Regions from separate parts of the Anoxynatronum sibiricum genome, predicted to be linked through region 1. Evidence: riboswitches for the same ligand, from Rfam matches in the RefSeq annotation. Region 1 holds a riboswitch; the other holds the start of a gene.

Region 1 (5,530 bases):
ATTCTGGCCCTGGATTTTCAGGTTCCCGGTCTGGCAGGGCTGTTGTTTGCACTGACGGTTGGTCTCATTCTTTCTTACTTCAGTGGATGTATGATTGCATGGGTGTATAATCGGGCAAAAGGCAAGGAAATGATTTGTGGGATTGTCATGAGTTTTCTGGCCACCAATCTGTATCATCTTGTTTTTATGGTGGGGTATGGAACGGTTATTCCGGTAAGAAACTCTCAACTGGTGCTGTCGAAAGGTGTTGGGTTAAGAAACATGTTGGACACCGTCATGTACAAGAATTTGTTTGACAGTGTGCTGACGCTCCATACAGTGCGAGGATCCTATTCCATGGTACCCTTTATCATCATTGGAGTGGTCGCAGTATTCATCGCTTATGTGAGAAGGACACCGCTGGGTTACCGTTTTAGAGTGGTGGGAGAGAGCCTTGACATTGCAGAGAAGCTGGGGATAGATATTGACGAAACCCGAAAGAAAGCCATTGTACTCTCTACCATGATGGCTTCTTTAGGCCATCTGCTGTTTATTCAGAATATGGGAGTGGTGAATGTGTACACAGGGCATCTCAATGTGAACATCTTTGCTGCAGCGGCGTTAATGGCGGGCGGGGCCACATTGAAGCGGGCCACTATTACCCAGGCATTTCAAGGACTAATTCTGTTCCACACACTGTTCATTGTTTCTCCCATGGCAGGACAGAACCTGTTTGCCAATGCAGCCCTGGGTGAGTACTTTCGAAGCTTTATAGCTTACGGGACCATCGTTTTTGCATTAATGATGAGCCTGAAGCAACAGGAAGGAGAATTAGTATGAAGCAGTTTGGCGAGCATTATCAGGAAACCATCGAAGCCAATGTATTTCAAGAAGGAAGAAATCTGATAGAAGCGGGCGCTAAAGTGGTGGGGATCTACTGTGCTTTTACGCCGGAAGAGGTCATTGCTGCAGCCAAAGCCATCCCGGTATCCTTATGTGCAGGAACGGAAAAGCCTATTCCAACGGCAGAAAAACACCTACCAAGAAATCTGTGTCCCTTGATCAAAGCAAGCTATGGACATGCCTTGGATGATACCTGCCCCTATTTTCATTACAGTGATTTTCTGTTTGCCGATGCTACCTGTGATGGAAAAAAGAAAATGTTTGAGCTGTTAAAGGGGGTCAAGCCTGTACATGTGCTTTACTTGCCACAAACCTATGAACAGGCTTCCAGCGTGAAGCAATGGATGGATGAAATTCATCGGATGATTGAAATCTTAGAACGGGAAACAGGCAATATAATTACCGAAGAAGCTTTAAGAGAACAAATCAAGCTATTCAACGAGCATCGTCAGACGGTCCAACAAGTCTATGAACTGAATCGAGGGGACATACCATTTGTCTTTGGAAGAGAAGCAGATGTGATTACCGGCGGGGGTGGATTTGACTGTCATATCGACAGGCGTATTCAGGAAATGAAAGAGGCGATTACCTTGCTTCAACAACGGAAAGGGGAACCTGCCTTCATGCAGGAAATGGCAGATAGGCCACGCTTACTTTTGACAGGATGTCCTTCCACCAATAAAAAGGTGATGCATTTGTTGGAAGACAGTGGTGCGGTGATTGTGGCCATGGAAACATGTGGTGGTCTGAAAACTGTCAGTCGAAGGGTGAATGAAAATCAGGAGCCTCTTGCTGCTTTGGCCGAATATTATGTAAACATTGCCTGTCCATGTATGACACCCAATCCCGGAAGGTTTCAGCTGCTAAAAGAGTTGATTCACAGTTATCGAGTAGAAGGGGTGGTGGAACTGACTTGGCATGCATGCCATACTTATAATGTGGAGGCAGAACAAGTGAAGCGATTTATCACTAAGGACTGTGATATGAAATACCTTCACATAGAAACAGATTACTCAGAAAATGATATTGGTCAATTAAGGCTGAGAATTGAAGCTTTTGTTGAGATGCTTCAATCAGAAAGAGAAAAAAGATGAGTTCATCCAAATCATTGTCATTATAATAACAATTGTTGCATCTTTCGACAAACTCAATTAAAATGAAATAAGAAAGCATTTTAATAACCGAATGAAGGTCACGGGAGATCTCCGAAGTATAAGGAGAGCCGAAGAAGCAATATACCGGACTGGACCCCTGGTATAGAATCTTTCAGGCAACAGGATCGTGGCTGGACGGGACTCTGGAAAGTTCCTCAGGGAACGCCGAAGGGGCAAGGTGAAAACTGCGTCGGATGATGCCGAGCACCGTTTTCTCAGAAACTCTCAGGCCTGATAACAGAGGACATACTGACACCATCACCAAGTGATGGGTTTGTGTGTCCTTTTTTCGTGCCGGTTTGCGGGTTTTCTGTTTAATGATTCACATGAATGAGGCAGTGATTTGCGGGGTATGGTAGGGAATAGAGAGGAGGCGCGTTATGGAAGAATCAAGAAAAACACCATTGACGGACTGGCACGCAGCCAATGGCGGTAAAATGGTGGTCTATGCCGGCTGGGAAATGCCGGTGCAGTATGAGGGGCTCGTTGCGGAGCACAATGCCGTCCGCGAGCAGGCCGGGATGTTTGATGTGTCACACATGGGCGAGGTGCTGGTGGAGGGACCGGAGGCGCTGGCATATTTACAAAAGCTGCTGACCAATGATTTTTCAGCCATGGTCAACGGCGAGATTCTCTACACCATGATGTGTTACCCTAACGGAACCGTGGTGGATGATCTGCTGGTTTACCGATATGAGTCTGACCGGTACCTCTTGGTGATTAACGCCGGCAATGTGGATAAAGACGTGGTCTGGATGCAGGAGCAGGCCGCCGGATACCAGGTGAGTCTCACCAACCAGTCTTCCGAGACAGGAGAGCTGGCCCTGCAGGGACCTCTGGCAGAAGAAATCCTGCAGTCTCTGACAGACACCAATCTGTCTGAAATTGGTTTCTTCAATTTCAAAGACAACGTTGCCATTGCCGGAGTGCAGTGTTTGGTTTCCCGCACCGGATACACCGGTGAGGATGGTTTTGAGGTATACACCTCTTGGAACGAACTGGAGAAAGTCTGGGTGGCTATTATGGAAGCCGGTGCATCCAAAGGAGTCAAACCGGCTGGTTTGGGGTGCCGTGACACCCTGCGCTTTGAAGCCGGTTTACCCCTGTACGGGCATGAGATCTCCGACAGCATCACTCCGCTTGAAGCGGGACTGGGATACTTTGTCTCCCTGAAAAAAGAGGATTTCATCGGCCGGGAAGTGCTGGCTCAACAGAAAGAGCAAGGGCCGCCCCGGAAGCTGGTGGGCTTCGAACTCATTGAAAGGGGCATTGCCCGCAGTGATTATGAAGTGCTGCTTAATGGTGAAAAAATCGGCTTTGTCACCACGGGTTATTTGTCTCCCACATTGAATAAAAACGTGGGGCAGGCCCTGGTGGACAGGCAAAAAGTGACAGGTGCCGAAACGCTGGAAGTTCAGATTCGAAACAAACAGGTGAAGGCAAAAATCGTGAAACTGCCCCTTTATCGAAAGAGAACCAAGGCCCGGGGATAACTCCCAGGTTCTATCAATAAGCATCAACATCAATCAACATCAAGCAATACCAAAGGAAACCCCAAAAACATGAAAATGAGGAGGACTGAACATGAGAGTTATGAAAGACCTGCTGTTTACCAATGAGCACGAGTGGGTGGATGTACAGGGAGAGGAAGCCTATGTGGGACTGACGGAGTTCGCATCAAAAGCACTGGGAGATATTGTGTTTGTGGAACTGCCGGAAGTGGATGAAGAATACAGTGCTGGTGATTCCTTCGGAGTGGTGGAATCTGTAAAGGCTGCTGCAGACATGTACATGCCTTTGGACGGCGTTGTGACCGAAATCAACACTGAGCTGGAAGATGACCCGGGTCAGATCAATCAGTCGCCGCTGGAAAACTGGTTCCTGAAATTTAAGATCACCAACAAAAGCCAGCTGGATGAACTGATGACACCTGCTGACTACGAGCGTTTCTGTGAAGAGGAGGCATAATATGTTTCCATATATTCCCCACACCGAAGAAGATGTGAAATACATGTTGGATACGCTGGGGATGAAAGAGTTGGAAGAGCTGTTTGCCGACATCCCCAAAGAAGTGCGCCTTGGCCGGGAACTGAACCTGGAGGCACCAAAGTCAGAGCTTGAAGTGCAGCGGCTGATGAACGGTCTGGCGGGAAAAAACAAACCCACCGGCGAGCTCCTGAGTTTTCTGGGAGCCGGTGCCTATGACCATTACATTCCCACGGTGGTGAAACACATCACCGGCCGATCAGAATTCTACACCGCTTACACCCCCTATCAGGCAGAAATCAGCCAGGGGACCCTGCAGGCCATTTTTGAATTTCAGACCATGATTGCCAACCTCACTGGGATGGATCTTTCCAATGCCTCCATGTACGACGGCTCCACAGCCACGGCAGAGGCAGCCAGCATGGCGGCGGATGCCACCCGGCGCAAGGCCATTCTTATTTCAGAAACCGTGCATCCGGAAACTCGCCAGGTGCTGAACACTTACGCCCATTTCAACGGGTTGAAGGTGGAAACAGTACCGGCCTCAGCAGGTGTCACCGATCTGGAAAAAATGAAGGCGATGATCACCAAAGAAACAGCCGGTGTCATTTTACAGAATCCCAACTTCTTCGGCATTATTGAAGAGGTGGAAGAAGTCGAAAAAATGATTCACGAAGTCAAGGGCCTGCTCATTATGAATGTGGATCCCATTTCCCTGGGCATTTTGAAAGCGCCAGGAGATTTGGGCGCCGACATTGTGGTGGGTGAAGGCCATGCCATGGGAAACCCCATGAGCTACGGCGGCCCCTATCTGGGATTCATGGCGGCCACCACCAAACTGATGCGCAAGATGCCCGGCCGTATTGCCGGTCAAACCACCGATATTGAAGGCAAAACTGGCTATGTGTTAACCCTGCAGACCCGGGAACAGCATATCCGCCGAGAAAAAGCCACCTCCAACATCTGCTCCAACCAGGCGCTGAACGCCCTGGCAGCGTTGGTGTATATGTCGGTGCTGGGTAAGAAAGGCATCCAGGAAGTGGCGCGCCAGTCTTACAAAAAAGCCCATCACGCCCTGGCGGAAATCGAGAAGGTGGAAGGTTACAAGCGGGCTTTCGACAAGCCCTTCTTCAAGGAATTTGCAGTGCAGGTGCCCACATCGCCGGCGGCTGTCAATGAAGCCCTTTTGAAAGAGGGGATTCTGGGTGGCTATGAACTGGGGAAACATTACCAGGATCAACCCAACAGCCTGCTCTTCTGCGTGACGGAAAAACGCACCCTGGATGACATTCAGCGGCTGGTGAAAGGTCTGGAGGTGGCAAAAGCATGAAAGAATACACTAAATTACTGTGCGACATTACGAAGCCTGGCAGAACCGGTTATCGATTACCGCCGGATGAACTGAAGGACATGGAGGTGGAGCAGGGAATTCCCGCCGGCATGCTGCGGCAGGATGAACCCGCGCTGCCAGAGGTGAGCGAAGTGGATGTAATTCGCCATTTTGTCAA
Region 2 (5,530 bases), on a different contig from region 1:
TTCTTGGCCATGGAAGCCACAAAGAGCATGGCCCGTTCTTTTTGTTCCAGTGCCACATTCAGGTTGGACATGATCACACCCAAAAAGTTGATGGTTTTGCCATGTTCCTGATAAAGGCGTTTGATCATGGGGTAATTCTGGAAGTCATAAGTGGCCCATTTGGAGGAGCAGGGCATGAAGGAGCCGGAAATGATGCAGCCGTCCAGCACTTCATTGGGATGCATGAAGGTGGGCAGCATCCGATTGGCATCCCAGCCATACACCAGATCGTTGTAGCCCAGTTCTTCCATTTGTGACTGGGGTTGAAGCACCATCACCACCTTGGGCAGTTGGTTCTCGCCCTCCGTGCGTTTGGTTACCGGTGCCAACTCAAAAGTTTCCACTTCTTCAGGGGTCTGGTCAGCCACGGTTTTACCCAGGTATTCCGCCAGTTTCATGCCAGCCCACCGCAGGGCACGGTTTTTCTTCTGCTGCTCCCGCTGTTCAAGCACTTCATTGGTATCAGCCACCAGGCAGACATTCATCAACTGGGAGAAGTAGCTGTATTTGGCACCTTCGCCCCCCATGTCAATCAGTCCGTCCTGAAAACCGCCCCAGTGTTTGCCCACTGCCAGCACACTCATGTTTTTCAGTGCCAGGGTGCGGCCGTTGCCAGCCTGCATCAGATCGCCGGTGACACCGGGAAACACAGGCCCGCCGCCCACCCGGTAACGGGGCTCGATGGCTTCTTTCACCGGAACAATGCGCACCATGTCGCCAGGCTTCACAATCACCAGGTCTGCTTCTGTGATCCGCTCATCTTCCCGCACCATTTCCAGCGCTTCTTCCTTGTTAATGGTCAGCACCCCGTCTGCAAACCGGGTTTCACTGCCAAAAACAATGTCCTTGACGTAAAAATGTCCCAATTCCAGTTTCATTGACTTGACACTCCTTCCTTCCGTGAAAACGTTTCGTTTCTCACTTTGATAAAAGAATATCATAACCGTATTGATTTTGTAAATACGTTTATTGGATAATCTTGATTATTTTTACAAATTTTTCCGTCGATTTCTTTCATCACTTGCAAACAGCTGCTTCTTATTCTTCCCGCAAGTTTTCGAGAACTTCTCATTTCTTGATTTTTTATCGGAACATCATGATTATCCCTTTCTCTCTCTTTCTTGCTTCTTGCAGAATCTGTTGATATAATGAATCAACACTGAACAAGAAACGCACACTAAATGAAAACGTGGTGAATAATGTGATTCGACCTGATAAAAAAACGATACAGAAACGCCGCATCATGAGCTATTTCATTGAAGCCGCCACCCAAATCATTGACGAGGAAGGCATCGATGCCGTCACTATCCGAAAGGTCGCCGACATCGCCGGGTATAACAGTGCCACCCTGTATAATTATTTCGACAACCTGGACCACCTCATCTTTTTTGCATTGCTCAAGCACTTTAAAATTTATGTGATTCATCTCAGTGATTTCATTAAGGACGCTGATAATGCGCTGAAAAAGTATTTTCTCATCTGGGAGTTCTTCTGCTACCATTCCTTCCAGGATCCACGGGTTTATCACACCCTCTTTTTCAAGCAGTTCAACCAACCCCTGCGAGACATGATGCAGGAGTACTACGCCCTCTTCCCCGAAGAACTGGAAGATCTGCCGGAAGAACTGGAGCCCATGCTGTTGAACCAGGATCTGACGCTTCGCAACCTGGCCCTGCTCCAAAACTGCGTCAGGGAAGGCTATTTAAAAGAAGACGATTTGGAAGAACTGAACGAAATGACCCTGCTCATTTATGAAAGCATGCTGCAGCATCTTCTCACCGAACGGGTGGAGTACACCCCCAAGGAAGCCACCCGGCGCACACTGAAGTACATTCGCATGGCCATGAAAGTATTCAATCACTGCGCAGATACCCTCGACCAGTAACCGTCTCCTGTCAACAGCTTCATCTGGCTATTTACTTTATGTTGGCTTCTTTTGATATTTTTTTGACAAATTGTTTTATTTGCTATTGTCTTTCATAGAAAAACATAATATAATGATAACGAAAAGACATCATTCAACCTTACCTGGTTAACAACTTCATCAAAAGCTGGATGACGTATGCGGGAGAGAGTCCGTTCAGGGCCGCCGAAGGTAAAAGCTAACTTCATAAAAGAGTTAGTGAATTTCTCAGGCAAAAGGACCGTATATCGACAGCGCTCTGGAAAGCGCAAGCACCGAAGGAGCAAGTCCTGGCAGCAGCATCGCCAGGAAGAACCTCTCAGGTCCCACAACAGAGATCAACATGACAGCTGTGTTCATGATTGACTCTGTTTTTTTGTGTTCCCGTTTTTTTGACAAGGGGTTGAATGATGGCTGCTCAGGACGCAATGTGGTGGTGTGAATGAATGGCTGGATGGTTGAATAGCTGATGACTGATGTTAAAGGAGGGAGTGCCATGATGGTCGTCACCAATAATCCCCTGGTACGAGAACGTTTGCCTGAAGAAATGAACCTTCTGTGGGTGGATGGCGGCTATGAAGATGTGATTGTGGCCGTTCGCAACCGGGTACACCGGGGTCACCGGCTTCTCACACACCCCCTTGCAGGGAGTGTGAAACCCTATGAAACCCCTTACCGAACCATCTTTCTCTCTGATGAGGCCACCGACTTGCATCATCCGTCACTCAGTGTGCTGGAGCAGGCCATGGCATTGCTCAACGCTTTTAAAGGAAAGACAGGCGGTCTCAATTCATTGCGCACCTACCGGGATGAGCATCTGCCCGACCTGCAGCTGGTGGATTACGGTTTAGTTGAAACAGTGATTCAGCAGCAACCCACCATGCATCAGACACTTGATCAGTTACTGCAGGAAGAGTGATGAAAGCTGTCAGGAAGCACCAGGAAACAGCATGAAAACAGGCAGAAAACGAAGAAAGTCTCACGAATCATCAACGAAAGAGGAATGAAGAAAGGGGAGAAACAGTATGAAACTTGAACTTGGCAAGGTATTCATTGAAGATGTCCAGTTTGGAGAAAGCACCCATCTGGACGGCCGCATTCTGGTCATTGACCATGCGGAACTGCTGGAAGCCGTCAGCGGCGACGAGCGTCTGTGGAAAATCCGGGTGGATCTGGCCCATCCCGGAGAGTCTGTTCGCATCACCCCGGTGAAAGATGTCATCGAACCCCGGGTCAAGGTGAAAGGTCATGGGGGTATTTTCCCAGGCATGTTGTCGAAAGTTGACACAGTTGGAAACGGCCGTACCCATGCCATGAAAAATGTGGCCGTGGTCACCGCCGGTAAAGTGGTGGGCTTCCAGGAGGGCATCATCGATATGTCAGGCATTGGTGCCGATTATACCCCCTTCTCCAAAACCCATAACGTGGTCATCACCGCCGAACCCAAAGCCGGCATCAAGTCCCATGATCACGAAGCCGCCCTGCGCACCCTTGGTCTGAAAGCTGCCGCCTATCTGGGGCAGGCCGTGAAAGACGTGGAACCGGACGAAGTCAAAACCTACGAAACCCTGGCACCCCGGGAAGCTGCCCAGCTGTACCCTGAACTGCCCCGGGTTGGCTATGTGTACATGCTTCAAACCCAGGGACTCCTCCATGACACCTATGTCTATGGTGTGGATGCCAAAAAAATCGTTCCCACCATCATGTACCCCACCGAAATCATGGACGGTGCCATTGTCAGCGGAAACTGCGTTTCTGCCTGCGACAAGAACCCCACCTATGTGCATCTTAACAATCCCATCATCGAAGACCTGTATGAAGAACATGGCAAAACCCTGAACTTCATGGGTGTCATCATCACCAACGAAAACGTGACCCTGGCCGACAAAGAGCGTTCCTCCAACTGGACAGCCAAACTCACTGAATTTCTCGGTCTTGACGGTGCCATTGTCTCACAGGAAGGTTTTGGAAACCCGGATACCGACCTGATCATGAACTGCCGTAAAATCGAGGAAAAAGGCATTAAAACCGTCATTGTCACCGACGAATATGCCGGCCGTGACGGCGCTTCCCAGTCTCTGGCAGATGCAGACCCCAAAGCCAATGCAGTCATCACCAACGGCAACGCCAACGAAGTGATTGTTCTGCCTCCCATGAATCGACTCATCGGCACTACCGCCTATGTGGATTCCTGCGCAGGCGGCTTCGACGGCAGTCTTCGTTCTGACGGCAGTATTGAAGTGGAGATTCAAGCCATTACTGGCGCCACCAACGAAACCGGCTTTGTGCACTTGTCCGCCGACGCTTACTAAACCTTTTGGAAAGGATGGATCAATATGGCAAAGAAGAAAGTCGTGCATTATGTGAACCAGTTTTTTGCCGGCATCGGCGGCGAAGAAAAAGCCGACATGCCGCCTGAATTGCGTGAAGGCGTCATCGGTCCCGGAATGGCACTGAACACCGCCCTGGGTGAAGATGCTGAAATTGTCGCCACCATTGTCTGCGGCGACTCCTATTTTAATGAAAACCCGGAGATCTCCAAGCAAAAGATTCTTGAAATGATCAAACCCTTCGAGCCTGACCTGTTTCTGGCCGGCCCTGCTTTCAACGCCGGTCGTTACGGCGTGGCCTGCGCCACAGTGGCCTGGCTGGTGCAGGAAGAACTGAAGATTCCTGCCCTCACCGGTATGTACATTGAAAACCCGGGAGCTGATCTGTTCCGCAAAGCTGTTTACATTGTGGAAACCGGCAACTCTGCTGCCACCATGCGCAAAGCTGTCCCCGGAATGGTGAGCCTGGCAAAAAAACTGCTCCATGGCGAACCCATTGGGCTGCCTGCTGAAGAAGGCTACATTCCCCGAGGCATTCGCCGCAACGTCTTCAAGGAAGAACGCGGTTCCCGTCGGGCTGTGAACATGCTGCTGGCGAAACTGAAGGGAGACGACTATCAGACTGAGTATGCCATGCCCGATTTCGACCGGGTACCTCCCGCTGATGCTGTGGGTGACCTGAGTCATCTGAAAATCGCTTTGGTAACCTCCGGCGGTATTGTTCCCAAAACCAATCCTGACCGGGTGGAGTCCTCCAGCGCTTCCAAGTTTGGCAAATACTCCATCGAAGGTGTGGAAGACCTGACCGCCGAAGCATATGAAACTGCCCACGGCGGCTACGACCCAGTGTATGCCAACGAAGATCCTGATCGGGTAATGCCTCTGGACGTACTCCGTGATATGGAGCGGGAAGGCATCATCGGCCACATTCATGAGTTCTTCTACAGCACCGTTGGAAACGGCACCTCCGTTGGCAACTCCCGTGCCTTCGGTATCAGAATTGGAAAGGAACTGAAGGAAGCCGGTGTGGATGCCGTTCTTCTCACCTCCACCTGAGGTACCTGCACTCGTTGCGGCGCAACGATGGTAAAAGAGATTGAACGTTTTGGCCTTCCTGTGGTTCATGTATGCACCGTGGTACCCATTTCCATGACAGTGGGCGCCAACCGGATCGTTCCGGCAGTCGCCATTCCCCACCCCTTCGGTAATCCGGCTGTGGATGCCAAGGAAGAAAAAGCCCTGCGGCGCAAGCTGGTTG

Evidence for each region. Region 1 has a riboswitch for glycine ahead of gcvT (glycine cleavage system aminomethyltransferase GcvT). Riboswitches for the same ligand answer to the same signal wherever they lie in the genome.
Region 2: linked by a shared signal. The riboswitch ahead of AAIG11_RS10460 (GrdX family protein) and the one ahead of gcvT (glycine cleavage system aminomethyltransferase GcvT) in region 1 are both predicted to bind glycine.

Annotation. Positions count from the first base shown of each region.
Region 1 is NZ_JBCITM010000007.1:141,083-146,612, reverse strand. It holds gene AAIG11_RS08815 (ABC transporter permease subunit) at 1-819, shown strand, start outside; gene AAIG11_RS08810 (double-cubane-cluster-containing anaerobic reductase) at 816-1,976, shown strand; glycine riboswitch at 2,068-2,174, shown strand; glycine riboswitch at 2,178-2,279, shown strand; gene gcvT (glycine cleavage system aminomethyltransferase GcvT) at 2,417-3,529, shown strand; gene gcvH (glycine cleavage system protein GcvH) at 3,621-4,004, shown strand; gene gcvPA (aminomethyl-transferring glycine dehydrogenase subunit GcvPA) at 4,006-5,352, shown strand; gene gcvPB (aminomethyl-transferring glycine dehydrogenase subunit GcvPB) at 5,349-5,530, shown strand, end outside.
Region 2 is NZ_JBCITM010000009.1:142,544-148,073, forward strand. It holds gene AAIG11_RS10445 (glycine/sarcosine/betaine reductase component B subunit) at 1-917, opposite strand, end outside; gene AAIG11_RS10450 (TetR/AcrR family transcriptional regulator) at 1,283-1,924, shown strand; glycine riboswitch at 2,095-2,196, shown strand; gene AAIG11_RS10455 (hypothetical protein) at 2,171-2,452, opposite strand; gene AAIG11_RS10460 (GrdX family protein) at 2,439-2,861, shown strand; gene AAIG11_RS10465 (glycine/sarcosine/betaine reductase component B subunit) at 2,968-4,254, shown strand; gene grdB (glycine reductase complex selenoprotein B) at 4,279-5,530, shown strand, end outside.